One region of the Bacillus sp. BSL6 genome, then DNA from elsewhere that is predicted to be linked to it. Evidence: predicted binding sites of a transcription regulator. Region 1 holds the regulator's gene; each other region holds the start of a gene.
The links. The regulator Rex, encoded in region 1, represses fermentation and respiration genes when NADH is low (regulators of the CRP and FNR family bind a similar motif). The targets are predictions, from matches to a motif close to TTGTGAAATATTTCACAA.
Positions count from the first base shown of each region.

Region 2: a site for Rex is predicted at 5,676-5,693, ahead of adhE (bifunctional acetaldehyde-CoA/alcohol dehydrogenase). Genes of this name have one in related genera too.
Region 3: a site for Rex is predicted at 4,211-4,228, ahead of pflB (formate C-acetyltransferase). Genes of this name have one in related genera too.
Region 4: a site for Rex is predicted at 4,890-4,907, ahead of nirB (NADPH-nitrite reductase large subunit). Genes of this name have one in related genera too.

Region 1 covers NZ_JAVGCW010000019.1:5,280-12,968, reverse strand. Annotated here, with positions in the region: gene tsaD (tRNA (adenosine(37)-N6)-threonylcarbamoyltransferase complex transferase subunit TsaD) at 1-133, shown strand, start outside; gene RCJ96_RS27055 (ABC-F family ATP-binding cassette domain-containing protein) at 553-2,487, opposite strand; gene RCJ96_RS27050 (redox-sensing transcriptional repressor Rex) at 2,675-3,304, shown strand; gene RCJ96_RS27045 (YdiK family protein) at 3,334-3,525, opposite strand; gene RCJ96_RS27040 (CPBP family intramembrane glutamic endopeptidase) at 3,522-4,271, opposite strand; gene groES (co-chaperone GroES) at 4,673-4,957, shown strand; gene groL (chaperonin GroEL) at 4,996-6,630, shown strand; purine riboswitch at 6,771-6,872, shown strand; gene guaA (glutamine-hydrolyzing GMP synthase) at 7,037-7,689, shown strand, end outside.
Region 2 covers NZ_JAVGCW010000001.1:481,669-489,357, reverse strand. Annotated here, with positions in the region: gene RCJ96_RS02690 (ABC transporter ATP-binding protein) at 1-399, opposite strand, end outside; gene RCJ96_RS02685 (FecCD family ABC transporter permease) at 386-1,414, opposite strand; gene RCJ96_RS02680 (helical backbone metal receptor) at 1,420-2,367, opposite strand; gene RCJ96_RS02675 (YrhC family protein) at 2,524-2,751, opposite strand; gene adhE (bifunctional acetaldehyde-CoA/alcohol dehydrogenase) at 2,878-5,481, opposite strand; gene RCJ96_RS02665 (bifunctional cystathionine gamma-lyase/homocysteine desulfhydrase) at 5,740-6,873, opposite strand; gene RCJ96_RS02660 (O-acetylserine dependent cystathionine beta-synthase) at 6,877-7,689, opposite strand, start outside.
Region 3 covers NZ_JAVGCW010000007.1:25,011-32,699, forward strand. Annotated here, with positions in the region: gene RCJ96_RS21080 (diglucosyl diacylglycerol synthase) at 1-637, opposite strand, end outside; gene pflA (pyruvate formate-lyase-activating protein) at 1,050-1,781, opposite strand; gene pflB (formate C-acetyltransferase) at 1,851-4,100, opposite strand; gene RCJ96_RS21095 (glycosyltransferase family 2 protein) at 4,440-5,984, opposite strand; gene RCJ96_RS21100 (NAD-dependent epimerase/dehydratase family protein) at 5,977-6,942, opposite strand; gene RCJ96_RS21105 (nucleotide sugar dehydrogenase) at 6,939-7,689, opposite strand, start outside.
Region 4 covers NZ_JAVGCW010000003.1:319,199-326,887, reverse strand. Annotated here, with positions in the region: gene RCJ96_RS12680 (lipase family alpha/beta hydrolase) at 142-1,743, opposite strand; gene RCJ96_RS12675 (arylamine N-acetyltransferase family protein) at 2,293-3,132, shown strand; gene RCJ96_RS12670 (hypothetical protein) at 3,228-3,437, opposite strand; gene exsG (exosporium protein ExsG) at 3,600-3,752, opposite strand; gene ric (iron-sulfur cluster repair di-iron protein) at 4,009-4,716, shown strand; gene nirB (NADPH-nitrite reductase large subunit) at 4,925-7,330, shown strand; gene nirD (nitrite reductase small subunit NirD) at 7,346-7,663, shown strand.

The DNA.
Region 1 (7,689 bases):
AATTATTCCTCCCCTATCTTTATGTACAGATAATGCAGCAATGATTGCAGCGGCAGGTACAATTGCATATGAACAAGGAAAACGTGCTACATTAGCTTTAAATGCAAATCCAGGATTAGATATCGAAGCATAGTTATGCACAAAATTAACCACAGCTTGTGGATAAAACCCATATTATCTGTTGATAATGTGGGTTTTGTTGTGTATATAAAATGTTGATAACTTTTTTATTGATTGTGGATAATGTGGAAAAGTTATTTAGATGTTTATTTTATAAAGGTGGATATGTGTATAAACTTGTGGATAAAATAGATGAAGTCTGACCTTTGAATCTATCCTTTTTCGGGAAATAAAAACGAAAAAGGTATCTCTAAAAAACATTTTGAAATATGCCCTTATTATAAGGGAGGCTAATATTGTCAAACCTTGTCGGCAAATCGATACCTCGTGTCGAATCGTTTATGCAATAGAGGTTGACCATGGCTAGAAGATAAGAAGGATGTCTCATCGTCAAAAATCCCGACTGATGAGACATCCTTCTTATTTATACTCTTATAAATGCAATTCTTCCCATTCTGCCATACAAGCATCAAGTTGTTCTTGTAGTGTTTGCTTTTTCGTTGTAATTTCACTAGCCTTTTCATAATCTGCATATATTTCTGGTAAGCAAAGTTGATCTTCTAACGTAGCAATTTCTTCTTCAAATTGTACAATATTTTGTTCTAGTTCTTCGATTTTTCGAGTACGTTGACGCTCCAACTTTTTGCGCTCTTTTTCTTCGAGATAATTTAATTTTTCTGGAGCTACAGTTTTTTGAACAGGTGCCTGATTTTCTTGCTGTTCTTGTTGTTCAAATTCAGCACGTTCAATCATCTCATTTTTCTTTTCAACGTAGTAATCGTAGTCCCCTAAATATTCCTGTGCACCTTCTGTTGATAACTCAACAACGGTCGTCGTTACACGATTAATAAAGTAGCGGTCATGAGATACAAAGAGAAGGGTACCAGGATAATCAATTAAAGCATTCTCCAAAATCTCTTTACTATTTAAATCAAGATGGTTTGTAGGCTCATCGAGAATTAATAAATTCGATTTTTGCATCATAAGTTTGGCAAGAGCTAAACGAGCTTTTTGTCCACCGCTAAGAGAAGATACTGGCTTTAATACATCATCTCCTGTGAATAAGAAGTTACCTAATATCGTGCGAATTTCTTTTTCAGGTTGCAGTGGATATTCATCCCATAGCTCATTTAAAACTCGCTTAGAAGATGTTAAATTAGCTTGTTCCTGATCATAATAACCAACAGAGACATTAGATCCGAAAGAAACCTCACCATGTAATAGTGGTAACTTATTCACAATGGATTTTAATAATGTGGATTTCCCAATTCCATTTGGACCAACTAAAGCAACACTATCTCCGCGAGTTAAGCGCATTGTTACATGTTCAATAATTGGATCCTTATCATAGCCGATAGTTGCGTCCTTTACTTGTAAAACATCATTTCCACTTTGTTTTTCAATATCGAAGTGGAAGGAAGCTGACTTAGAATCCCCTAATGGTCTTGTTAATAATTCCATACGGTCTAATTGTTTACGGCGGCTTTGCGCACGTTTTGTCGTAGATGCACGAGCTATATTTTTTTGAACGAAGTCCTCTAGCTTAGCAATCTCATCTTGTTGTTTTTCATAACGTTTCATTTCTTGCTCGTATAGTGCTGATTTTAAGTCTAAATATTTACTGTAGTTACCAACAAATCGTCTACTTTCTTTATTCGAAATTTCATATACTTGTGTAACAAGTTTATCTAAGAAATAACGGTCATGGGAAACGATTAGTATTGCCCCAGGATAACCTTGTAAATATTGTTCAAGCCATGTTAATGTTTCTATGTCTAAATGGTTTGTAGGCTCGTCCAAAATAAGTAAGTCTGGTTTTGTTAATAATAATTTACCGAGAGCTAATCGTGTTTTTTGTCCACCGCTTAATGTCGAAATCGTCGTCTGGTGCGTTTCAACTGGGAAGCCAAGACCACTTAAAATCGAACGGATATCTGCTTCGTACTGATAGCCACCTTGATCTTTATAATCTAATTGTAATTGGTCATAATCAGCTAATAATCTTTCATATGTAGCCTCGTTTGAAAAGTTTTCTTCTTTTCCCATCTCTTGCTCTAGCCTTCGAAGTTTTATCTCCATTTGCTGCAAGTGTGTAAAGACGGTTAGCATTTCATCCCAAATTGTTAAAGATGTTTCTAAACCGGTATTTTGAGCTAAATATCCAATTGAGACATCTTTCGGTTTTATAATTTCTCCACCATCATGAGATAGCTCACCCGCTATTATTTTTAATAATGTAGATTTTCCAGCGCCATTTCGTCCGACTAATGCGATACGATCTTTCGTTTGAACTTCTAATTTTATATTTGAAAGAATCGTTTCTGCACCGTATAATTTCGAAAGCGCGTTTACTTGTAATAAAATCAATGTTTTCACCTCAAATAATTTCTTAACTTTGCCATGTTTATATTTCTCAATCATACTAAAAATAGTGTATAGTTTAAAATACAGAGAGAATACTTCTTCTTTCTATTATACAAGGAATTTAATAAGTGCTAAACTTCTGTATTTGATTAAAGCATATGAATAAAGATAGGAAGAGAGGAGAGGTTATATGGAGCAGCAGAAAATTCCACAAGCCACTGCTAAGAGATTGCCTCTATACTATCGATTTATCCAAAACTTATCTTTGTCTGGTAAGCAACGTGTTTCATCAGCCGAATTAAGTGAAGCGGTAAAGGTTGATTCCGCAACGATTCGAAGAGATTTCTCATACTTTGGAGCATTAGGGAAAAAAGGATATGGATATAACGTAAATTATTTATTATCATTTTTCCGTGAAACACTCGACCAAGATGATATAACACGTGTAGCGCTTATTGGAGTAGGTAATTTAGGGACCGCTTTCTTACATTATAATTTCACGAAAAACAATAATACAAAAATTGAAATGGCGTTTGATATTAGTGAAGAGAAAGTTGGAACAGAAATCGGAGGCATTCCTGTATATCACTTAGATGAATTAGAAGAACGTTTATCATCTGATATACAAGTGGCAATATTAACAGTACCCGCTACAGTAGCACAATCTGTAGCTGATAGATTGGCAGAAACAAACGTGCATGGTATTTTGAATTTCACACCAGCACGATTAAATGTGTCAGACAATATAAGAATTCATCATATTGATTTAGCAGTAGAGTTACAAACATTAGTTTACTTTTTGAAGAATTATCCACAATAAAACGCAGAGGAAGCGACCTCTGCGTTTTATTATTGTTTTTTCTTTGTGAATTTAACTAAGATAAGGCGAAGTGCCAAATTAAAATCAATCGTTGCCATAACTGCAAATAGTATTGTCCATATATTCCAAATTGTATCTGTTACGTTCGTAATGGCGAAGCGTGTAAAGATACATCCTAGAAGGAAGTACAATGCAGCCATGAACAATGGTGAGTTTCTCATACTAAAAATCCTCCGATAAAGCCTTGCATTTTTTCAGCTTCTTTAATCATTTCTTGAATTTGTTCGTTACTCACTAAAACTTGAGCAATTGCAACTAATGTATTCATTGCAACATGCGCTGCGATTGGAACGATAATACGCTTCGTTTTTACATATAAGAAGGCGAATACGAGCCCCATAGCAGTGTATACCAATAAGTGAGTAAAATCAAAATGAATCGCCGCAAATACAAGGGAACTAATGATAGCGGCAATAAAGAAGTTAAACTTCTTATAAAGTGTACCAAATAAAATTTTTCTAAATACGATTTCTTCCAAAATAGGTCCTATTATAGAGATGACGATAAGGAACCAAGGTGTCGTTCTTGCGATATCCATAAGTCTCGCTGTATTTTCAGATCCAGGTTTAATACCTAATACATACATTTCAATCATACCAGCAATACTTTGCGAGAAAAATGCTAAGAAGAACCCGATAAAAATCCAACCAATCGTAGCTGGAACAGTAGAACGCTTTGTATCTAAATGTCTGTCGCGAATATCTGTTCTAAGTAACCAAAGTACGATACATAATGCAATAAAGAAGCTAATGATTGCCCAGTGACCAGTTATGAGTTGAAATTTCTCTTCCCTAGTGAATCCCCTGTTATCATAAAGCCCAGTTTTCAGGAGAAGTGGTAATCCAGCAATTGATGATAACTGCATTAAAATGTATGTAACGATAACCCACCAATATTGTTTTTTCAAATGGTTTAACCATCCTTTCTAACTCTAGTGTATGAGATAAGGTAGGATAACATGTAAATATGCTACCTACGATATAAACCTTACTTAAATTATGTTTTTTTTGTAAATCCTTATTTGAAATTATAATAGAAGACAGGAGAAAGTTGTGTGTGTAGCGAAAACAACTTAGGGTGTCCTTTCATATTGTAACATACGAGTAGTGGAAACAACGATTCATATAGTAAAGGTAGAAGAAGAGGAACTCTATATAGAAAAATTTATAGCGTAATTTGCGAAAAAATTATGATTTTTTTACTTGCAAAAGAAATTGAGATTATTTATTATTATAAGTGTGTTAGCACTCGGGTGACTTGAGTGCTAATAAATAAAATTTACATAACAAAATGAGGAGGTTATTGTTCATGCTAAAGCCATTAGGTGATCGCGTTGTAATTGAGCTTGTTCAAGCGGAAGAAAAAACAGCAAGTGGTATTGTATTACCAGACACAGCAAAAGAAAAACCACAAGAGGGTAAAGTTATTGCAGTAGGTACTGGTCGAGTGCTTGAAAATGGTGAGCGTGTTGCTTTAGAGGTAGCAGCAGGTGATCTTATCATCTTCTCAAAATATGCAGGTACTGAAGTGAAATATGAAGGTACAGACTACTTGATTTTACGTGAAAGTGACATTTTAGCAGTTATCGGTTAATTATATAAATCTTAAAAAATCCAAGGGGGTCAATTATTATGGCAAAAGATATTAAATTTAGTGAAGAAGCACGTCGTTCGATGCTTCGCGGTGTCGACACTCTTGCAAATGCAGTAAAAGTAACGCTTGGACCAAAAGGTCGTAACGTTGTTCTTGAGAAAAAATTCGGTTCACCACTTATTACAAATGACGGTGTAACAATCGCAAAAGAAATTGAATTAGAAGATGCATTCGAAAACATGGGTGCGAAATTAGTAGCAGAAGTTGCTAGCAAAACAAATGATGTAGCTGGTGACGGAACAACAACTGCAACTGTATTAGCACAAGCTATGATTCGTGAAGGTCTTAAAAACGTAACAGCTGGTGCGAACCCAATGGGTCTTCGTAAAGGTATCGAAAAAGCTGTAGTTGCTGCAGTAGAAGAATTAAAAACGATTTCTAAACCAATCGAAGGTAAATCTTCTATCGCACAAGTAGCTGCTATTTCTGCTGCTGACGAAGAAGTAGGTCAATTAATCGCTGAAGCAATGGAGCGCGTTGGTAACGACGGCGTTATTACTTTAGAAGAATCTAAAGGTTTCACAACAGAATTAGACGTAGTAGAAGGTATGCAATTTGATCGTGGATATGCATCTCCTTACATGATTACTGATTCTGACAAAATGGAAGCAGTTCTTGATAACCCATACATCTTAATCACTGACAAAAAGATTTCTAACATTCAAGAAATCTTACCAGTATTAGAGCAAGTGGTACAACAAGGTAAACCGCTTCTTATCATTGCTGAAGATGTAGAAGGCGAAGCGTTAGCTACATTAGTAGTGAACAAACTTCGTGGTACATTCAATGTAGTAGCTGTTAAAGCTCCTGGATTTGGTGACCGTCGTAAAGCAATGCTAGAAGATATCGCAATCTTAACTGGTGGCGAAGTAATCACTGAAGAATTAGGCCGTGACTTAAAATCTGCTACAGTTGAATCTTTAGGACGCGCTGGTAAAGTTGTTGTAACAAAAGAAAACACAACTGTAGTTGAAGGTGTAGGAAGCACAGAACAAATCGAAGCTCGCATCGGTCAAATCCGTGCGCAATTAGAAGAAACAACTTCTGAATTCGATCGTGAAAAATTACAAGAGCGTCTTGCAAAACTTGCAGGTGGCGTAGCAGTAATTAAAGTAGGTGCAGCAACTGAAACTGAGTTAAAAGAGCGCAAACTTCGCATTGAAGATGCACTTAACTCAACTCGTGCAGCAGTAGAAGAAGGTATCGTTGCAGGTGGTGGTACTTCACTTATGAACGTATACACAAAAGTAGCTTCTATCGTAGCTGAAGGCGACGAAGCAACAGGTATCAACATCGTACTTCGTGCACTAGAAGAGCCAGTTCGCCAAATCGCAATCAACGCTGGTCTAGAAGGATCTGTAGTTGTAGAGCGCCTAAAAGGCGAAAAAGTAGGCGTTGGTTTCAACGCAGCTACTGGCGAGTGGGTTAACATGCTTGAAACTGGTATCGTAGATCCAGCTAAAGTAACTCGTTCTGCACTTCAAAACGCAGCATCTGTTGCAGCTATGTTCTTAACAACTGAAGCTGTAGTAGCTGACAAGCCAGAACCAAATGCACCAGCAATGCCTGACATGGGCGGCATGGGCATGGGCGGTATGGGCGGAATGATGTAATTCCGTTTGCCCTAAAAAACATCCATTTCTATATAGAAATGGATGTTTTTTTATGTTTTTTAGAAAAGGAAATGAATTTCTGTAGAATTTTGTCGCTTTCTCTCTTGACCATACCGACACTTCATTGTTAGAATCTAGGAAGATAATATAAAACGATCCTTCATATATCCTCAAAGATATGGTTTGAGAGTCTCTACCGGGTTACCGTAAACAACCTGACTATGAAGGCAGTGTGTCTTATATTTATAAAGAGCGGAGACTATCTTTCTTTATAAAGCCAGACCCCTGCCTTTTCTTTGTTATGAGACTAGAGGCGGAGGACTGGCTTTTTTTATTATATTGGTAATGCTTTTCGCCTAATTGGTGAAAATATTTATATACGAGAACTAACGTTGGGGTGATTATTTTGAAGAAGCAACACGATACAATTATCGTTTTAGATTTTGGAAGTCAATACAATCAGTTAATAGCACGTCGAATTCGTGAGTTCGGTGTATACAGTGAACTTCATCCGCATACAATTACTGCAGAAGAAATTAAAGAAATAAATCCAAAAGGGATTATTTTCTCTGGTGGACCAAATAGTGTATATGGTGAAGGTGCATTACATTGTGATGAAAAAATCTTTGACCTAGGATTACCGATCTTCGGTATTTGTTACGGTATGCAGCTTATGACACAAAAATTCGGTGGTAAAGTAGAACGTGCAAACCACCGTGAGTACGGAAAAGCGGTTCTTAAAGTAGAGAACGAATCAAAATTATATGCGAACCTTCCAGAAGAGCAAGTTGTATGGATGAGCCATGGCGACTTAGTAACTGGTTTACCTGAAGGATTCGTAGTAGACGCAACAAGTGAGTCTTGCCCAATTGCTGGTATGAGCAATGAAGCGAAAAACTTATACGGTGTACAATTCCACCCAGAAGTACGTCACTCTGAGCACGGTAACGATTTAATTAAAAACTTCGTATTCGGCGTATGTGGTTGTTCTGAAGGATGGAACATGGAGAACTTTATCGAAGTAGAATTAGAAAAAATTCGTGAAACTGTTGGAGACAA
Region 2 (7,689 bases), on a different contig from region 1:
ACGATATTCATACCCTTCAAGATTTGTAACAGACAATGCCCAATCAACAATTTCTTCACCTTCTTTATTTAAGCGACCTCTCCATGATTTATGAGGGCCTCTTCCAAATTCGATTAATTCTTTCACTGTTAAATCTAATTGATGATCATGCATTTGTGGTAACATCGCTAATTGCTTCGCTACATCGGCACTTTTCATCGTATGAATACTTTTTCCATCTAAAACGATATCTCCTTCGCTCTGTTTAAGTAGTCTTGCCATTAAACGAAGCAAAGTAGATTTCCCTGACCCATTCGGTCCAATTAAACTAACGACCTCTCCAGCTTTAATATGTACATTCATATTTTGCATTTGAAATCTTTCAGAATGTGCGTAAAACACTTTGTTAACGGAAATCACGTTGCTTGCCTCCCCTATGAATTAAATATAAGAAGAACGGACCGCCTAAGAAGGATAATAAAATACCGACAGGTAATTCAATTGGATCGAACCAACTTCGAGCTATCGCATCTGCGAAAACAAGTAATATTCCTCCGCCAAGGCATGATAATGGCAGTAAATATTTATAATCATTCCCAACTAATAAACGTAACATATGTGGTACGACGAGACCGACAAATCCAATAAGACCAGAAACACTCACCGCAATTCCAGCTAATAATGTACTTACTACTATTAAATAAAACCGGCTTCTCTCCACGTTATGCCCCAATAATTTCGCCATTTCATCTCCAAGCATTAATACTCGAATATGTTTGATACCAAAGAAAGCTAATATAATAGCGAATATTGCATAATAAATAATCATGTTTAAATGTGCCCAGCTCACACCACCAATGCCACCTGCTAACCACGGTAACACGGACTGTACTTTGTCACTATGCAATAACATTAACGCTGATGTTGCTGCACCAATTAATGCATTGATTGACACGCCTACTAAGACAATTCTTGAAGGTGGCGCCCCTTTTTGCCACGATAAAGCATAAATGATCATCGCCGTTATGAAAGCTCCTAAAAACGCCCCGAGCGGTAAAAAAGCCATATGCTGAGGGAATAAAATCATAATTACGATTGCTACAAGGCCTGCTCCAGATGAAACCCCAATAATACCGGGGTCTGCAAGAGGGTTTCTCATCACCCCTTGCAGCATTGCGCCAGATGCAGCTAAACATGTTCCTACTATAAATCCAACGAGCACTCTTGGTATACGAAGGTCCCATACAATTCGATGAACTGTCGACCCTTCATCTTGTATCCCTGTTAGAATATCTCGTAAAGAAAAGGATAAGCTTCCTGCGAAAAGGCCGTAAAAAAGACCTAAAATCGTTAATATAACTAAACTAACTGCTATGATCCATCTTTTTTTCGCAAAAGGATGTTCCTCTTCCCTTACTACTTCACTACTTTCCATACTTATCATTTCCTTACATCTTGTATACTTTTATACATAAAGTCCATCGCTTCTGTAACTTTTGTTCCAGGATTTGATCCAAATAAGTCAGGTGGCAAAATAACTACACGATTTTGTTTTACTGCATCTAAATTTTTCCATGCTTCATTTTTCATCATTTCACCTTCAAATGCTTTTTTAACACTATTTGGATCTCCATGTGTAATTAAATAAATCACATCTGGATTTGCCTCAATAATGCGTTCTACGCTTAACTGCGCATATTGCGGATATTCCTTCATTTCTGGAAAATCAGCAGCGATATTTTTTCCGCCTGTCTTTTCTAAAATATCACCTGATAAAGAGGTTGGTAATGCGGCTAAATATGTACCTGGTGCTCCATACACTAGCAGTGCTTTCACATCGCTCTTTTTCTCATATTTCTTCATTTGAACATTAATTTTTTGATTAAGTTCGTTTGCTTTATCTTCTTTCTTCATTATCGTTCCATATAGCTCAATATTCTTTTGAATATCTTGTACAGAATTCGCAGAAGAAATCATTACTTTCGTTCCTTGTCCTTCCACCGTTGGAATGTTCTTTTGAAATCCATTGTTAGCAATAAGTACATCAGGCTTTAAGCTAGCAATTTGCTCAAAATTTGGCTGATGTGCATTCCCGATTACTTGTATTTTCTTTATATCCTCTGGAAGAGTTATTTTTGCATCCGGACGACCTACTATTTTTCCGCCTAAAGCATGAATAATATTCATGTCTCCCATACTTAATGTCGCAAAACTCTCTGGCACTTTATCGAATGTCACCTTTCTTCCTGACAGGTCGGTAACTTCTATTTTCTCTTTTCCTTTTTCTGTTTTTGTTGCCGATGCTTTTTCGTCTCCTTTTGCACTGCAACCTATTAATAAGAAAAAAATAGATAAAATCGCTGTGAATAGCGTAATAGATTTTTTCATTCTTTCACCTCTAATTGATAATGATAATCATTAACTACTATTCTACTTTAATTGATAAGGATTATCACTGTCAATATAAAACGCATACATTTTCTAGAAAAACAAAAAGCGTTACAAAAAAGATTCCTTCTTTTTGTAACGCTCTATTTATCAATATTATTCACATTCGTTTCCCTCTAACTCGTCTCGCATCACTTTCACACGCTGAAAGAAAAAGAAGGATAAACTTAAAAATATAACAATGCTCCCCATCATAACAAAAGGTTGTGATGTTTCTTTTGCTCCACTTGGAATCAATAAGCCAACCATTAACAATGTACTTACAGCGAGAAGAATTTGTCCGAACCGAGTATAATCTTCTATTTTCTCTTGTAATTCTTTCATTATATTCTCACTCCTCCATTTCACTGTATCATATTCTATTACACTTAAAGACAAGTAAATACAGCCATTCTGGGAGATGTTTTCCAAAAGACAAAGAGCCGCTTTATGGCGGCTCTTTCACAACCATTACTCACCTTTATATGCTTTCATATAAATTTCTTTCAGTTCTGAAATGAGAGGAAGTTTTGGATTAGCTGTCGTACATTGATCTTCAAAAGCTCTTTCTGCTAATAATCCAACAACCTCTTCAAATTGGTCTTTATCTACTCCTTGTCCTGCAATACTCATATTAATATTTAAGCTTTTTCCAAGTTCAATAATTGCTTGGACAAGTGATTCCACACCTTCTGCCGCCGAACTTGCTGGAAGCCCGAGCATTCTCGCAATATGTGCATAGCGTTCATCAGCTACAAAATGCTCATATTTTGGGAACAATGCGTGTTTTCTTGGCTTAATAGCATTATAGCGAACTACGTGCGGCATAAGAATTGCATTCGCACGCCCATGCGGAATATGAAATTCTGGTCCAATTTTATGTGCTAAACTGTGATTAATACCTAGGAAAGCATTTGCAAATGCCATCCCTGCAATTGCAGAAGCATTATGCATTTTTTCTCGTGCTTCTTCATCATGTCCATCTTTAAATGCTCTTGGTAAATATTTAAATACGAGATCAATAGCCTTTAATGCTAATCCATCTGTATAGTCATTTGCTAAAACAGACACATACGCCTCGATTGCATGCGTTAATACGTCCATCCCAGTGTCTGCTGTTACATGTGGCGGTACTGTCATTACAAATTGTGGATCAACAATTGCTACATCTGGCGTTAATTCATAATCGGCAAGTGGATACTTTATATTATTTTTCTTATCTGTAATAACCGCAAATGGTGTCACTTCTGATCCTGTTCCAGATGTTGTTGGAATAGCAACAAACTGCGCCTTACTTCCTAATTCCGGATATTTACATGTACGTTTTCTTATATCTAAAAACTTCTGTTTAATTCCATAGAATGTTGTTTCTGGGTGCTCATAGAAAAGCCACATCCCTTTCGCTGCATCCATCGCTGAACCACCACCAAGTGCGATAATGACATCAGGCTGAAAACTTCTCATCATTTCCGCACCTTTAAACACAGTTTCATCTGACGGATCTGGCTCAACCTCAAAGAAAACTTCAACTTTCACATCATTTGCATGTTTACGTAAATAATGCGTAACCGTATCTACATATCCATGCTCAACCATTCCTGGATCCGTTACAATAAACGCACGTGAAATGTTAGGCATATTTGCTAAATATGCTGTCGCATGTTTTTCAAAATAAATTTTTGGTGGTAATTTGAACCACTGCATATTCTTTTTTCTATTTGCCAACCTTTTTATATTTAATAAATGCGTCGCTGTTACGTTTTGAGAAACCGAGTTTTTCCCGTAGGAACCGCAGCCAAGCGTAAGTGATGGAATAAATCCATTATATATGTCACCGATCCCACCTTGTGATGAAGGAGCATTTACAATAAGGCGGCAAGCTTTCATACGTAATCCAAATTGCTTTTGCACTTCTTTATTTACAGAATGGATAACTGCTGAATGTCCTAAGCCACCGAGGTTTAACATTTCTTCACAATATGTAAATCCTTCTTCTAATGAATTTGCTTTTACACAAGCTAATACTGGACTTAACTTCTCACGAGATAGTGGATATGCGGCTCCGATGCCTTGTATTTCAGCTACAAGCATTTTTGTATTTTTAGGTACAGTAATTCCAACTAATTCGGCAATATACTGTGCAGATTTCCCTACAATATCACTATTTACTGCACATGTATTTTCATTAATAACAAGCTTTTCTAATTTTCTTCTCTCTTCCTCTGTTACAAAGTAACAATCATTTGTAATCATTTCTGTTTTCACATCATCATAAATTTCCTTGTCTACAATGATTGCTTGTTCTGATGCACAAATCATCCCGTTATCAAACGTTTTTGATAAAATCAAATCATTAACCGCTCGTTTTATATGCGCTGATTTCTCTATATAACATGGTACATTACCAGGACCTACACCTAGCGCTGGTTTTCCAGTAGAATAAGCTGATTTCACCATACCAGCCCCTCCAGTTGCCAAAACAAGAGCAATACCTTCATGGTTCATTAATTGTTTCGTTGCTTCGACAGAAGGTTTTTCAATCCACTGAATACAATGTTCTGGTGCACCCGCCTTCACCGCTGCATCGTATACTGTTTTCGCGGCTGCAATAGAACATTTTTGTGCGGAAGGATGAAATGCGAAAATAATTGGATTTCTCGTTTTTATCGCTATTAATGCTTTAAACATTGTTGTCGATGTTGGATTCGTTACTGGAGTTACCCCAGCTACTACACCGACGGGCTCCGCAATTTCTATTATTTCTTCATGAGGGTCTTCGTGAATAATCCCTACTGTTTTATCTTTCTTTATGCTATGCCAAATATATTCAGTAGCAAAAATATTTTTAATGCATTTATCTTCGTATACACCACGACCTGTTTCTTCAACAGCCAACTTCGCAAGAGGCATATGTTGATCAACACCTGCTAATGCCATTTCATGAACAATGTTGTCAATTTGCTCTTGTGTAAAACTTTCTAATGCTTGTAAAGCCTTCCGACCGTTATTCACTAACGTATCAATCATCTCTTTTACTTCCTGCATTTCATTTACAACTTTCTCTTTGACTACCATGTAAATTCCTCCTATTCTGCTATCTTGGACTAAATAAGACCCTACAGGTCATAATCAGTCCCGATTAGCACAAAAAAATAGAATTGCTTTCCTACATGAACCTCATTGTTTGTGAAATATTTCACAAGTTTGTTCGTGAGTAACACTTCATGAATTCAATATACATGAAATCATTTTATTTGTGTATGTCTATTTTGTGAAATATTTCACAAAATAATGTAGTAAAAATGCACTGCCTATACTAGCAGTGCATTTTTACTACGCTAACGCTTGTGCTAAATCTTCAATTAAATCTTCTCCGTCTTCAATACCGACAGAAATTCGAATTAATGTATCTGTAATTCCTAGTTCTTTGCGACGATCTGCTGGGATTGATGCATGCGTCATTTGAGAGGGGATAGAAATTAAACTTTCTACTGCTCCTAAACTTTCAGCCAGTGTAAAGTATTGTAATTTCTCAAGTACTTTATTTAATGTTTCTTCGCTATCTACATCAAATGAGATAATAGCACCAAATCCATTTGCTTGTTCTGTTGCTAATTCATGGTTTTGATGTGACTCAAGACCTGGATAATATACTTTATTCACTTTTGGATGATTATTTAAAAACTCAGCAATTGCGCGTGAATTCGTTTCATGCTCTTCCATTCGAATTCCTAATGTTTTTAAACCACGAAGTAGTAAGAAGCTATCTTGTGGGCCAAGAATGCCTCCTGTTGAGTTTTGTACAAAGTGAAGGTCTTCTGCTAATTGCGGGCTATTTACAACTACTAAACCTGCAACTACGTCACTATGACCTCCTAAATATTTCGTTGCACTATGAAGTACAATGTCTGCTCCTAAAGAGATCGGCGACTGCCAATATGGCGTCATGAATGTGTTATCAATAATTGTTAATAAATCTTTCTCTTTAGCAAGAGTAGATATTTTTTTAATATCAGTAATTTTTAGTAATGGATTCGTTGGTGTTTCTACATAAATCGCTTTCGTATTTGGACGAATGGCTTCTTCAACTTCCTCTAAGTTTGTTGTATCTACAAATGTATGCTCAATACCGAAGCGGTTTAACACTTTCGTAATCACGCGGTACGTTCCGCCATACACATCATCTGTTAAAATAACGTGGTCACCTTTTGAGAACAACATAATTGTAGCTGTAATAGCCGCCATTCCTGAACCAAATGCGAAACCAGCATGGCCATTTTCTAATACAGCAATCATTTCTTCTAAAGCTGCACGTGTTGGGTTTCCTGTACGTGAATATTCATATCCTTGATGCTTACCAACTGCTTCTTGTTTGTACGTACTCGTTTGATAAATCGGTACATTTACAGATCCAGTTGAAGGTTCTCCTATGCGAATACCATGAATTAACTTTGTCTTTGCTCTCATTTTTTATTCCCATCCTTTGTATATGTCTTTACTTAAATAGCGCTCACTACTATCAGGAAAAATCGTTACGATATTTGTACCTGGCGCCGCTTTCTCTGCTTCAAGTAAACTTGCATGAAATGCTGCTCCTGAAGAGCTCCCAACAAGAAGTCCTTCTTTTTGCGCTAATTCTTTCACTCGTAAAAATGCATTGCGATCAGAAATCGTATGAATTTCATCAAAATAAGATGTCTTCAAAAATGGCGGGATAAATTCCAGTCCAATTCCTTCTGTCTCATGTGAACCAGCCTTACCACCATTTAAAATAGATCCTTCTGGTTCCACAATAACCGTTTTTATATCTACATTTTTTTCTTTCAAGTAAGATGCAGTCCCCATAAACGTACCGCCAGTTCCTGCTCCAGCAACAAATATGTTAATCTCTCCATTCAATGCGTCCCACAGTTCAGGCCCTAATGTTTTAAAATATGCACGAGGATTTGCCTCATTTGCGAACTGACTTGGAGAGTATGAATTCGGTATCTCATTTACTAACTCTTTTGCTTTTGCAATTGCACCGGTCATTCCTTGCTCAGTCGGCGTATGCACGACCGTTGCGCCTAGTGCTTTCATTAATTCTTGTTTTTCAATGCTAAATTTCTCTGGTACACAAACGATAACGTGTAAATCATGTTGTAACGCTGCGAGTGCCAGTCCAATACCAGTATTTCCAGCTGTCGGTTCAATAATTGTTCCGCCCTCTGTAACAAGCCCTTTTTCTAGCGCATCTTCGATTAATTCTCTTCCTAATCGGTCCTTAACGCTTCCGCCTGGGTT
Region 3 (7,689 bases), on a different contig from region 1:
CATGAGCACCTGCTACAATTAGTAAAATCTTTTTATTCTTACATAACTGATATTTATTATATATAATATCTGAATTGATCTTTAACTCAAAACTACTACGAATCGGAATTCCAGTTTCAACAATTTGCTCCGCAGGCACACCAATATCAACCATAACTTTTTTTACGTGATCAGTTGCTACAAAATAACGATCTACTTCCCGATGAATCCATATTTTGTGCACACAAAAATCCGTTAATACGTTATACACAGGAATTGAAATACCTGTTTGCTTTTTTAATTCTGGTACAGCTATAATCGGAAAAGTATTAATAACAATATCCGGTTTCTCCGCTTGTAAAAGTAATTTCAAACGTTTTCTTCCAAAATTAGCATACCAAGATGCTATTTTTTTATCATAAATTTTTTCTACGCCATAATAAAACAAGCGGTACAATTCTTTTCCTATTGTATAACTTTTTAAATATAAATATTTTGTAATATCGGTTATAACCGGATGTGATTCTCCGAACAAATCGCATACAATTACATCTTTAATTCCTTTTTGGCGAAATGTTTGTTCTAATGTTTTCGCTACTTGCACATGACCGTTTCCGTAATGTGCAGTTAATATTAAAACCTTGGGGTTTTTTATCAAACAAATCCACTCCTAGCTTATTGTTTCTCCATATTGCATATACGACAATAGGAAAAACATTTTCCTTAAAAATTACATAAACAGACTCTAATATTTCTCTTTCAGCTATGTACCTGTCGTGGATATGCAAAGCATATAAGATTGACCCCTTAATCCTATCTGTGCTCATATCTTTACATTATACTTTCCTATAAGAGCTTTCGCAATAACTTACAAATGTTCTCTATTCCATGATACTCACTCTTTTACTTCTTAATTCTTTTTACTATTTTGATTTCCCTTTACAATTATGTAAATTTCTCCACTTATTCCTTACAAAAATATGGATATTCTATTTTCAGTATACTCTTTTCTCCATATATACTCTAGGTTTTATTGTAAAGAAAGCAAAAAGCCTAACCCAACATTTGGATTAGACTGCTTGTAAAATATGTCTTGCTTCTTCTACATTTTTTTCAGTAGGCGGTTCTACATTTGCGAGTGGATACTTATGCCCAAGTGCCTCCCATTTATATACACCAAGCTTATGGTATGGTAGCACTTCAACTTTCTGAACATTAGACAGACTTTGAATAAAACTAGATAGTTTTTGTAGATCCTCCTCATTATCAGTAATACCAGGAACTAATACGTGTCGTACCCAAATCGGTTTATTTTTATCCGATAAATAACGAGCAAATTGTAAAATATGTTCATTTGGTTTTCCTGTTAATTTACGATGTTTCTTTGAATCAATATGTTTCAAATCCAATAAAACTAAATCTGTGTACTCCATTAAAATATCTAGCTTATTTTGGAATTCTGGTTCTTCAGAATAACAACCACCCGAAGAGTCAATTGTTGTATGAATTCCAATTTCCTTACATTTCTTAAATAATTCAATTAAGAAATCTAGTTGTAATAATGGTTCCCCACCACTAACTGTTATACCGCCTCCGGAAGCTTCAATAAAAGGAAGGTAACATGTCACATCCTGCATTACTTCTTCGACTGTTATTTCTTTTCCTTTACCGATCTCCCACGTATCAGCATTATGACAATATTGACAACGTAATAAACACCCTTGTGTAAATATGACATAACGAATTCCTGGGCCATCAACAGTACCACAAGACTCTACAGAATGAATTCTTCCTTTTACCATGTTACTTCCTCCTTTATTGAAACAGCCTCCCTCTGCTATTTATAAAATGCAGAGGGACACTTTTTTCATTTACATGCTTTCATGCATTGTACGGTTAATTACATCGATTTGTTGTTCACGAGTTAATTTAATAAAGTTTACAGCGTAACCAGATACGCGAATTGTTAATTGTGGATATTTCTCAGGATGTTCCATTGCATCCATTAATGTTTCACGGTTAAATACGTTAATATTTAAGTGATGTCCTTCTTTTACTGCATAACCATCAAGCATTGATACTAAGTTACGTACTTGTACTTCATCCTCTTTACCAAGTGCTTTTGGAATAATAGAGAATGTATTAGAAATGCCATCTTGTGCATCTTCATATGGTAATTTAGCTACAGATAATAATGAAGCTAACGCACCTTTTGTATCACGTCCATGCATCGGGTTCGCACCTGGTGCAAATGGTTCTCCAGTACGGCGACCATCTGGAGTGTTACCAGTTTTCTTACCGTATACAACGTTAGATGTGATTGTTAAGATTGACATTGTATGAACAGAATTTCTATATGTTTTATGTTTACGAAGTTTATTCATAAATGTTTTCACAAGATTTACAGCAATTTCATCTACACGGTCATCATTGTTACCGTATTTAGGGAAATCTCCTTCAATTTCAAAGTCAACTGCAATTCCATTTTCATCGCGAATTGGTTTTACTTTTGCATGTTTAATTGCACTTAAAGAGTCTGCTACTACAGATAGACCCGCGATACCTGTTGCCATTGTACGAAGAACATTTGTATCGTGAAGTGCCATTTCAATACGTTCATAGCTATATTTATCGTGCATGTAGTGAATAACATTTAATGTGTTTAAATATAGACCCGCTAACCATTCCATTGTCATATCAAACTTATGCATAACTTCTTCATAATCTAATACTTCAGAAGTAATCGGTGCGTACTCAGGACCAACTTGTGCTTTAGATTTTTCATCTTTACCACCGTTAATCGCATATAGTAATGCTTTTGCTAAGTTTGCACGTGCACCGAAGAACTGCATTTGTTTACCGATTCTCATTGCAGATACACAACAAGCAATCCCGTAGTCATCGCCGTAGTCAGCACGCATAATGTCATCATTTTCATATTGAATTGCTGATGTTTTAATAGACATTTTCGCACAGTAGTTTTTAAAGTTCTGTGGTAATTGTTTAGACCAAAGAACTGTTAAGTTTGGTTCTGGAGCTGGTCCTAAATTATCTAGTGTATGCAAGAAACGGAATGAGTTCTTTGTTACTAATGGACGGCCATCTAATGCCATACCGCCGATAGACTCAGTTACCCAAGTTGGGTCACCAGAGAATAATTCATTATAATCAGGTGTTCTTGCAAATTTCACAAGACGTAATTTCATAATGAAGTGATCCACAATTTCTTGTACGTCTTCTTCTGTTAAAGTACCATTTGCTAAATCTCTTTCAATATAAATATCTAAGAATGTAGAAGTACGTCCAAGACTCATTGCAGCTCCGTTTTGCTCTTTAATTGCTGCAAGATATGCAAAGTATAACCATTGGAATGCTTCTTGAGCAGTTGTTGCTGGCTTAGAAATATCAAAGCCATGAGAAGCAGCCATTTGTTTTAACTCTTGAAGTGCACGTATTTGTTCAGATAACTCTTCGCGTAAACGCATTGTATCTTCACTCATTACACCGCCAGTTAAATTTAAATCTGCTTTCTTCGCTTCAATTAAATGATCTACTCCATATAATGCTACGCGGCGGTAGTCACCGATAATACGTCCACGTCCGTATGCATCCGGAAGACCCGTAATAACACCTGATTTACGAGCAGCTCTCATTTCTGGTGTATAAGCATCAAATACACCTTGGTTATGAGTTTTTCTCCAATCTCTAAAAATACGACTAAGCTCTTTATCCATTTCGTATCCATAAGATTCACAAGCTTGTTCCGCCATACGAATACCACCATACGGTTGTAAAGAACGTTTAAATGGTTTATCAGTTTGGAAACCGACTACTTTTTCAGTCTCTTTATTTAAATATCCTGGTTCATGTGATGTAATAGAAGAAACAATTTTTGTATCCATATCAAGAACGCCACCGTTTTCACGTTCTTTCGTTGTTAAATCCATTACTTGCTCCCAAAGTTGTTTCGTTGCTTCAGTTGCTCCCGCTAAGAAAGATTCATCTCCCTCGTAAACGTTTACATTATTTAAAATGAAATCGCGAACATCAATCTCTGCTTTCCATTTTTCACCTTTAAAGTTTTCCCATGCGTTTTTAACATTTTCTAATACTTGAGTCATCCTAATCTCCTCCATTTTTGATTAGTACAGGACTAAGATTTTTTATATAACAGCTTACACACTTAGAATACTACTTTTTTACGAAAGTGAACGAAATAGTTGTGACATGTTTGTGAAACGTTGAGCAAACTACTATATACATAGTGTTAACTTCATTTTAAAGTCTTTAAAATTAACCCTTTCCTTAATTGTATTTTTTTGGTATTCTTATATACGAGTCCTATTTTGTAATATAAAAACAATACCCATTGTAGAGCTGTAATACTCTTATCTCCTAATCTGTTATAGTTTTTATAACAGAACAAAAAAGTGTACATATGTTGTACACTTTTTTGTTACCTATAAAATATCTCTTTTTCTATTTCCATCATGGAATCCACCACGACTGCCTGTTAATACAATTAATTGCTCTAACCCTTCTATATGATCACCAATAATTCGAAGTACAGCTGGTGGATGACCTATTTTAGCAAAATGTTCACTGGGTCGAATACGGTTCATCTTATCGACTTCAACACGACTTACACATGCAACTTCAAATCCTGAAAGAATAGCTTTCACTTGAGCTACACACGGTGCCAGTAAAGATCTATATCCAATTTCTTTCAAACACTTACGACTAAATGCATTCGGTACAGCGATAAGAGAGCCTACGCCTAGATCTTTTCTATCACAAGCTAAATTTAATGCATATTTAAATGCAGTTACAAGATGAAGCGGTACTCTTAAATCTAAATAATGATTTAGATCATTTAATGCAACATCTGTTCCATCTGCAATAGCTTTCGCAAAAGGATATAACTCACTCGCTGGAATAACAAAATCGCCGTCTATAAATAATACAATTTCTCCTTTTGCGAAATACGTTCCAAGTGAGCGCCCCACATCATTTCCGAGTGCTTCTTTATATACGATTGTCGTTGCTCCCTTTTCTTTTGCAATCGTTGCTGTTTGATCAGACGAACCATTTACAACAACGATAATTTCAAAAGGTTCAATTTTGCGAAGTTCTTCTATAACGTTTCCAATTGTTTTCTCTTCATCTTGTACAGGAATAATGACCGATAATTGCTTTCCCTTATACAAATTCGATGTAACGCCCCATCCTTGATAAAAATCTTCAAAATCTAAAGTATGATAGACACTATCTCTTTTCCTATTTCCATCATAATACCCTCCGCGCTCATCGCTACCTACTATTCGCTCCGCTACAGCTTCTATATGGTCACCTATCATCCGTTTTTCAGAATGAGAAAGACCCGTGCCATACGCAGCATGCTCGGTCGGCCGAAATTTATTTGGTGTAATAACGTCAATTGCACAATGTCGACTAATTCTCCATTTGCTTTGAACAAGACGTAAATGAGCGACAATAGGATTAACAAAACATTCATACCCAATGCTTTGAACAACTTCTTTCGTCAACGCATGAGGTACAGATAATAAAGAGTCAATTTTTAACTCCTCACTCTCTAACATTGCATTTAATATTTGGCGCCACACTGTCACTGAGTGCGGTTTTTGTTTCTTTAAAAATAATGCATCCAAATTATTTAAAACGATGTCGGCCTGATCATGTAAAATTGGATTTAGGAATAATTGTAACTTTGAAGTTTGAATAACAAAATCTCCATCTATAAATAGTAATACATCACCTATCGCGTGTTTTGCGCCAACTGCACGGCCCACATCATTCCCCAGTAGCTCTGTATACTTAATTACTTTACACCCTAAACGATCAGCAACCTCTTCTGTACCATCGTTACAACCGTTTGCTACTACAATAATCTCTACTGGATTTAATCCTTTTGCCGATTGAATAACGTCTGAAATCGTATCCACTTCATTACATACAGGTATAATAATCGATAGTGACTTAGCCATTGTTTTCTTCACGAAACCATTTAATAGTTTCTTTCAACCCTTGTTCCCACGTTACTTTCGCTTGAAATTGAACAAGTTCTCTTAATTTCGTTACATCTGGTCTTCTATTTGGAATTTCTTCAAAGCCATGTGGATATACCTCTTCGAAAGGAACTTGAACAATTTTTGAAGAAGAATTCGTTAATTTTTTTATTACTGCTGCTACTTCTTTTATACTCTTTTCATTCTCAGAACCTATATTAATAATCTCACCATTTACCTTCTCATCCATTGCTCGAATCGTTGCCTCTACCGCATCACTTACATACGTAAAACAACGTGTCTGCTTTCCATCTCCATATACGAGAATGTCTTCTCCTCGCAGTGCTGCGCGAATAAATCGTGGGATTACCCCTGCATACGGACCATCTTTCGCTCTTGGACCATAAATATTAAAATAACGAACAATCGTTACAGGTAAACCTTCTAAAGCGTATCCTAAACATAATGTTTCTTCTAACGTTTTACAAATTGCATAACTCCAACGTATTTTAGAGGTTGCACCGTATAATCGATCTCCTTCTTCAGAAAAGGGCGGCTTTGCCTTACCATATACTTCTGAAGTAGACGCAAAAACTACTTTCTTCTTTCCTTTTAGCGCTGCTTGTAAAATGTTTCTCGTTCCATCAAAATTCGTTTCAATAAGCTCTATACTCTTTTCCATTGTCGTTTTCACACCTAAAATTGCTGCTAAATGAAACACTACATCATGTTGATTTACTAATTCATAAATAGAATTTTTATCTAAAACACTTATTGGAATAACCCGAATTTCTTTCATTAACTCATCATGATATTTATTTTTCCCTTTATAGAAGTTATCAACGATAGTGACATCATAACCTCTTTTCACCAGCTCTTCAGCTAAATGCGATCCAATAAATCCTGCTCCACCTGTAATTAAACATTTCTTACTCATACACTCACCTTCTTTATAATTCCACGTGTATCTACGACTTGCTTTATCCCTTTAAAAACCTTCCAATCGATATTAGAGTGATCTGTTAAAATTAAAATACAATCCGCTTGTTTAACGACTTGTTCATCCAAAGAAACAGATTGATACACCTTATCTCCAAATTTTGCAGAAGAAATATATGGATCGTGATACGCTATCTCATATCCTGCTTTTATTAACAATTCAATAATTGGTAACGCTGGCGATTCTCTTAAGTCATTTACATCTTTTTTATATGCAATCCCTACAATTAAAACCGTTGCAGGTGATTGCACCACACCTTTTACTTTCCGGACCACTTTCTCTGGCATTTCCTCATTAATTACATGTGCCGCCTCAATTAATTGACTAATTGCTCCATTCTTTTTTATTCTCCACTGGAAATATAAAGGATCTACCGGAATACAGTGTCCCCCTATCCCTGGTCCTGGCCAATACGGCGTAAATCCAAACGGTTTTGTAGATGCCGCTTCAAGTGCCTCATAAAAATCAATTCCTAAACTTTCACATAGTGTATTTAACTCATTTACTAATGAAATATTGACTAAGCGCTGAATATTTTCAAATAGCTTACACATTTCTGCTACTTTTGGAGAGCTAACTGGAACAACTACATCAAATATAGTGCTATACAAAGCCTGTACTTTTTGTTTACACATTTCTGTTTGTCCACTAATGACTTTTGGAATCGTTTGAACTGAATATTGA
Region 4 (7,689 bases), on a different contig from region 1:
ACATTTCAAGAATTCTCTACCAAATACTTAACCTTTGTGCCTTCAAAAATTCCCATTATACCTTTCTGTTAATCTAATAAACATGAAAAAAGTACCGAGCTCTTCTACTACAAAAATTCGGTACTTTTTTCTCATTCTTTCTTATTTCTCCACATAAACCGACTTAACGATTGTACGATTATATGGTTGTCCTTCTTTATTCATCCCTTTTATATCCATCGTAACGTTATATACTCCTGGTTGCTTTATGTCCTTCAAAGCACCAGTAAATGTATTGTTATTCACATTTTGTAATTCATTATATTCAGAGACTAGTTTCCCTTCTTTATTCACGACTCTTACTGTTATGGAAAGATTTCCTTTCATTTCAGGTGCCATAGGTGATTTTTTCAGTTTATACTCAGATTTATTTGCTTTTACTTTTGTAGGCATTTGAAGAACAAATGGTGCGCTATTCTTGTAATCGCTTACAACTAAATATGCATCTTTCGACTGCTTCGCCATCATTTTAACTTTCCATTCTCCTACATCCATTTTATCAAATTTAAATGTTTTAATTGTCGCGCCACCAAAGAAAGATTCATCTTCACCAGTAGTTATAACACTATCTTTATTTGTATACACTTTTCCTTTTGGTGATATCATTTGTACTTCTACATCCGACGAAGCAGTTAATATAGAAACAATTCCTTCTGCCTTTTTATCAACCGCAACAGTTTGCTCTATCCACTGATTTTGTGGCAATTCCCCTCCTAAAATGCTTTGATTTGAAGTTGTATTTAATTGTTCTATATTTTCATTTGAACTAGTGCTGGATGCTACTAAAGCTGGAACCGGTACATTTGCTGTACGTAAATACGGTTCAATTCGTGAGAACACAGCAGATCCTTTTCGTATATTATCATGATCAAATCTAGAATCTGTAAATAAATGCGTTCCATACGGCAGCTTAGCACTCCACTCATTTACTAGTCCATCATTTGAACCGTATGATGACAAATATAATCCACCCATTGATAACGCCGAAAATACAGGGCCCCAGCTAGTCCCAGTAACTGTATAATAACGGTTTAATTTAGCTGCTGGATTATTATCAATCGTTGAACGAAATTTTGCCATTTCGCCCATTTGTAATGAATACGTACCATCATCTTTTTGACCTAATATAGAAGCAAGCCATCCTGCCCACCAACTATATGATAAATCCGCTAAGTTTGATCCATGATGTGGCGTCGCAAGTGTAATAACATTTCCGACAAATCGATTTGCCCCATATTCTACTAATGCAGCTTGTGTATCGATACCACCTTTACTATGTGCTACAATATTAACTTTTTTACCGAAATGATTATATATTTCTTCTAATTTTTGTGCTAACAATTTTCCGTTATCCCACTGACTAGCTGACCCTTTCCCAGCAGCATCATATAATTGTATAAATACTGTTTGATAGCCTGCTTTCAAAGCATAGTCATACATATCATTCATATCGTGATATACTGTCTTTCCATACCAACTATCAGCATTACCATTCCTTCCTTGCACAAAGAGAATTGGAGGCTTACTTTCATCATAATTAGCAGGTTTTTGACCTAAAAACCATTCTCCTGGTGTAAAGACTTCTTGATCTGGAAAGCCTGTTTTAAGCTCTTTTACAACTTCTGCTCGCACATTTGTGCTAATCATTGGAACCATGATAAAAAATACAATTAGTACGGCAACACATCTTCTCATCAATCGCATGTTACTCCCCCCACTTTTTTTGAAAGAAGGTGCTCGTTGTAATATTTTTTATCTTCTCTCTTAATACTAGATAATCTTTGTACTTAAACAAGACCCTGTCCCTATTCTTAAGAGATTACTAGTCCCCCTTCTTCCTTAACACACGTTATTCTCTTTGTTTCTATCTCTTCCTTTTGAGTGAATGCTACAAAAAAGTTTCTCAACAATTGTTAACTTTACTGAATCTAATATCCCCCAATTATTATTGTTTATATAAAGCATACAAATCTTGAAAAAACTTTAGTAAAAAAACACTTTATTACCAGCTAGTTATAAAAAAAGTTAATGAATATATGTGCTTTTATTTAATTAAATACAAACTAAACAAAATAGAAGCTAATATTGTAAGACTTTCCTATCATTAAATATTAAACTGAATTTTATGAATAGATACTAATATTTCCAGAAACATATATTATGATAATTTTCGCAGACTTGAATTAAACTTTTAAAAGTACTAACCTATCGGTGAGCAGAAGAAAATTCTGTAAAAAGAAAGGAGAATGCTTTATGATGACCGATTTACAAAAGGAGTTTTTTAAACGATTAAAAATTCCTGCAAAAGAAATAACATTTGATGATTTAGATGCAATTCTCTTAAAAATGGGATTGATTCTCCCCTATGAAAATCTCGATATTATGGCTGGTACTATTAAAAACATCTCAAAAAATAACTTAATAGAAAAGTTACTTATTCAAAAACGAGGCGGTCTTTGTTATGAATTAAACTCCTTATTGTATTACTTTTTAATGGATTGTGGATTTCAAGTATATAAAGTAGCTGGTACTGTTTATGACCTTTATGATAATAAATGGAAACCCGATGATGGTCATGTCATTATCATATTACATCATAATAATAAAGATTATGTTATAGACGCCGGTTTTGCCTCTCATCTACCTTTACATCCAGTCCCTTTTAACGGAAAAGTCATCTCTTCTCAAACGGGTGAATATCGAATTCGCAAACGAATTACCCGAAAAGGTACACACATTTTAGAAATGAGAAAAGGAGCTAACGGGGAATCTACAAATTTCTTGCAATCTGAACCTTCAGATGAATGGAAAATAGGCTATGCCTTCACTTTAAATCCAATAGATGAGAAAAAGGTTAATAATATCCAGAAAATCATTGTAGAACATAAAGAATCTCCTTTTAATAAAGGAGCTATCACTTGTAAATTAACTAATTATGGTCACATATCATTAACAAATAAAAATTATACAGAAACCTTTAAAGGCACCAAAAATAAACGTCCAATAGAATTAAAAGATTATGCTCGCATTCTTCGTGAATCTTTTGGAATAACGCAAGTGAAATATGTAGGAAAAACACTAGAAAGAGGTTAGTTGACTAAAAGTATTTCATAATAAAGCAGATTCCATATTTAGAATCTGCTTTATTTTATATTTTGTTATAAAGAAATTTGTTTTGCTCTTATCCTTTAATTTTCAATTATATACTCATCATCATATTTATCGTATTGGAGCCCTGACCCTATTTTTGATTCCGTAACTTGATCTCTTAAAAACGGTGCAGCTTCCATTTTGCTAGTTGCAATTTCAATTCCATATTTCTTCGTTAAATGGGCTAATTCTATTAAAAACCACTCTCTTCGCAATGTAACTGGAATATCAAATGTCCTTCTTTTCATATATAATAGCACCTCTTTAATTTTCATAACTTAAAAAACATTATAGTATATGCATGTCCATTTTAAATGTGCTATTAATAAAATATAATTTTAGTTTACATAAAATTATTATGTAATAGTAGAAAGAGGCTTGTCCTCCCCTTTCTACTGCAGAGATTTAAATTAAGAACATCTTGGTACACCGAAAGCTAAGAATAAACCTGCTACTCCCGCTGTAATCGGTACTTTCAAAGTAATTACATCGTCTACCTTCGTTACTAGAAAGTAAGCATTACCTTCTTGTAACACACAATTCACTAACAATTGAAATTCCATTCAAATTCCCTCCTCTCAATCTATATATTATACTTTATGGATTTTATTAAAAAATGTAATAGGAAATATATCCATTTTCTCCTATATACAAATAAATGTTCATCAGTCTATTAAAAATATTAATGTCCTCTGTTAAATACCACTCCTATTATTCTCAAAACTGACACATAATAAGTGATTTCAATCACCACGTTGTTTTTCATTTATCGCTATTCTTAATTTAGATATTACATTTAAACTTTATGGAGGCATTCATATGGAACATACATTTACTGAAACTTCTATTGTCGGTGAGATTGTTACACAGTTTCCGAAAGCTAGTGATCTTTTTAAATCCTATAGAATAGATTTTTGTTGTGGCGGTAATAAGCCACTTATTGATGCAATTCATGAAAGAAATTTATCAGCTACTGAAGTAATTACAGAGTTAAATACGCTTTATCATAATACGAAACGATTAAATGAATCTGAAATTGATTGGAAAAATGCTTCTTATCGTGAATTGATTGATTATGTAATTCATAAGCATCATCGTTATTTAAATGAAGAGTTACCACAGTTAAGTCCTTATGTGACGAAAGTATTACGTGTTCATGGAGCAAATCAGCCGCATTTAGCTAAGATTCATAAGCTATTTCATGAACTTAAAATGGAATTAGAACAGCATTTAATTAAAGAAGAAACAGAAGATTTCCCATTAATTTTAGAATTTGAAAAAAATCCAACTGATGAAAACTATGCAAAGTTACGTAAAGTAGTAGATGAACTAGAAAATGAACATAACCACGCTGGCAACATTATTAAAGAGCTTCGTAAAGTTACACATGACTTTACTCCTCCAGAAGGAGCTTGCGGCACTTATCGACTTGTTTACAATCGCCTTGAAGCGTTAGAGTCTGATTTATTTGAGCACATTCATTTAGAAAATAATATTTTATTTCCACGTGCCATTACGAGAGCGTAAATAAAGTGCAGGACATGAGTATACATACTGATGTCCTGCTTTTTCATTTTGCGAAACCTATCCACATCACCCTCACATAAATCCGAATTTTAACAATTTGTGAATCATTATAAAAATGTGATAAATATCACATCTCCCCCTTTCTTGATTTTCTATAATAAAAATATAATCCTTTGTTCAACATTTCACATAAAAAGGGGAAACGAAAATGAAAAAACGTTTAGTTATGATCGGAAATGGTATGGCTGGCATACGTTGTATGGAAGAAATATTAAAACATGATTGTGATTCATATGAGATTACTATTTTTGGAGATGAACCACACCCAAACTATAATCGCATTATGCTCTCTCATGTTTTACAAGGTAAAACAAATATACAAGATATCATTATGAATGAATACAGTTGGTATGAAGAAAACGAAATAACTTTGTATACAAATGAAAGAGTCCAAAGTATTGACCGAGAAGAAAAAGTTATTATTACAGAAAAGAATCGTACTCTTACATATGACAAACTTATTATTGCAACAGGTTCTAGTGCTTTTATTTTACCGGTTGAAGGTTCCACTCTTCCTGGTGTAACAGGTTTTCGAACTATTGAAGATACACAGTTTATGATGGATACTGCTAAAGAAAAGAAAAAGGCCGTTGTCATTGGTGGTGGATTACTTGGTTTAGAAGCAGCAAGAGGTCTTATTGACTTAGGAATGGACGTACATGTTGTTCATTTAATGCCTAGCTTAATGGAGCAACAACTAGATACGAAAGCAGCTTCTCTACTGCGTGAAGATCTAGAAGCACAAGGCATGAAGTTTCTAATGGAAAAGAAAACTGTAAAAATTCTTGGTACAAACCATGTTGAGGGCATTCAATTTGAAGATGGTGAAGTTGTAGATTGTGATTTAATCGTAATGGCTGTCGGAATCCGACCAAATACGCAAATAGCAAGAGATGCTGGTTTAATTGTCAATCGCGGCATTGTAGTCAATGACTATATGCTAACAAATGATGAGTCCATTTATGCAGTTGGCGAATGTGCAGAACATGACGGTATCGCATATGGACTTGTTGCTCCTCTTTATGAACAAGGTGCAATATTAGCAAAACATATAACAAATTTACAAACTGATGGATATTCGGGCAGTATCGTCGGTACGCAATTAAAAGTTGCTGGTTGTGATTTATTCTCTGCAGGCCAAATTTATGAAGATGATCAAACGAAAGCAATATCCATCTTTAATGAATGCAAACGTTCCTATAAAAAAGTATTAATTCGTGACAATAAAGTCGTCGGTATCGTTTTATATGGTGACACAGCTGATGGTACACGCCTCTTTAGCGTGTTAAAGAAAGAAGAAGATATACAAGAATATACACCAGCGTCCATTCTTCACAAAGCTGGTGAAGAAAGTGAACTTGATGTTGCTACAATGAGTGCGGATGACACGATTTGTGGATGTAATGGTGTTACGAAAGGAACAATCGTACATGCCATTTTAGAACAAGAGTTAACGACTTTTGAAGAAGTTAAAGGCTGTACGAAAGCCGCAGGGTCATGTGGTAAATGTCGTCCACTTGTAGAACAAGTTTTATCTCATACACTCGGAGATGCTTTTGATGCCTCAGCCCAGTCTGCTGGTATGTGCGGATGTACACCTTTATCACGTGATGAAGTCGTAGCGGCAATTCATGAAAAAGGCTTAAAATCACCAAAAGAAGTACGAAATGTTCTTGGTTTTGTACATGAAGATGGCTGTTCGAAATGTCGTCCTGCTTTGAACTACTATTTACGTATGGCGATTCCAGAAGAATATGAAGATGATAAAGCCTCCCGTTTCGTTAATGAAAGAATGAATGGTAACATCCAGCACGATGGTACATTCTCTGTTATTCCACGTATGTACGGAGGCGTTACAACAGCAGATGATTTAATGAAAATTGCTGAAGTTGCGAAAAAGTATAATGTTCCACTTGTGAAAATTACCGGTGCAAGTCGAATTGGCTTATACGGTGTTAAGAAACAAGATTTACCTAACGTATGGGCTGACTTAAATATGACTTCTGGATATGCGTATTCAAAATCTCTTCGTAATGTAAAATCATGTGTTGGCTCTCGTTTCTGCCGTTTCGGTACGAAAGATTCATTAGGACTTGGTATGCTCCTTGAACAATCCTTAGAAATGGTAGATACACCTCATAAAATGAAGATGGGTGTAACGGGCTGTCCGCGTAACTGTGCGGAAGTACTTACGAAAGATTTTGGCGTTGTTTGTGTCGAAAATGGATACCAACTTTATATTGGTGGAAATGGTGGTACAGAAGTACGTGAAGCTGATTTTGTAATGATTGTCCCTACTGAAGATGATGTTCTTCGCATCGCTACAGCTTACATGCAATATTATCGTGAAACTGGTATTTACGGAGAGCGTACTGCCTACTGGACAGAACGATTAGGCTTCGATCACATAAAAGAAATACTGCAAGATGTAAATATCGTCACTAAGTTAAATGAACGTTTCCAAACAGCTCGTGGCACATATAAAGAAGCTTGGGGACAAGCACTAGAAACAAAATCATTAAAAGCGATGTATGAAGTAGAAACTGTGAAATAAGGAGCTGTGATCTATATGATACAAACGAAAGAAAAAATAAAAGTTATGCGTGCAGAAGATCTTCCTATTCAAATCGGTAAAGAGGTACAAATGAAAGGTATGTCTATCGCCCTATTCCGCCTTTCAAATGGTGATATTCGAGCTGTAGAAAATCGTTGTCCTCATAAAAACGGACCGTTAGCAGAAGGAATTGTATCTGGTGAATTCGTCTTTTGTCCACTGCATGATTGGAAGATTTCATTACTAACAGGTGAAGTTCAACAACCTGATGACGGTTGTATTCAAACGTACGAAGTAGAAGTCATTGATGGTGACATTTATATATATATGTAATTTACAAAAGGAAGCCTCCCCCCTGG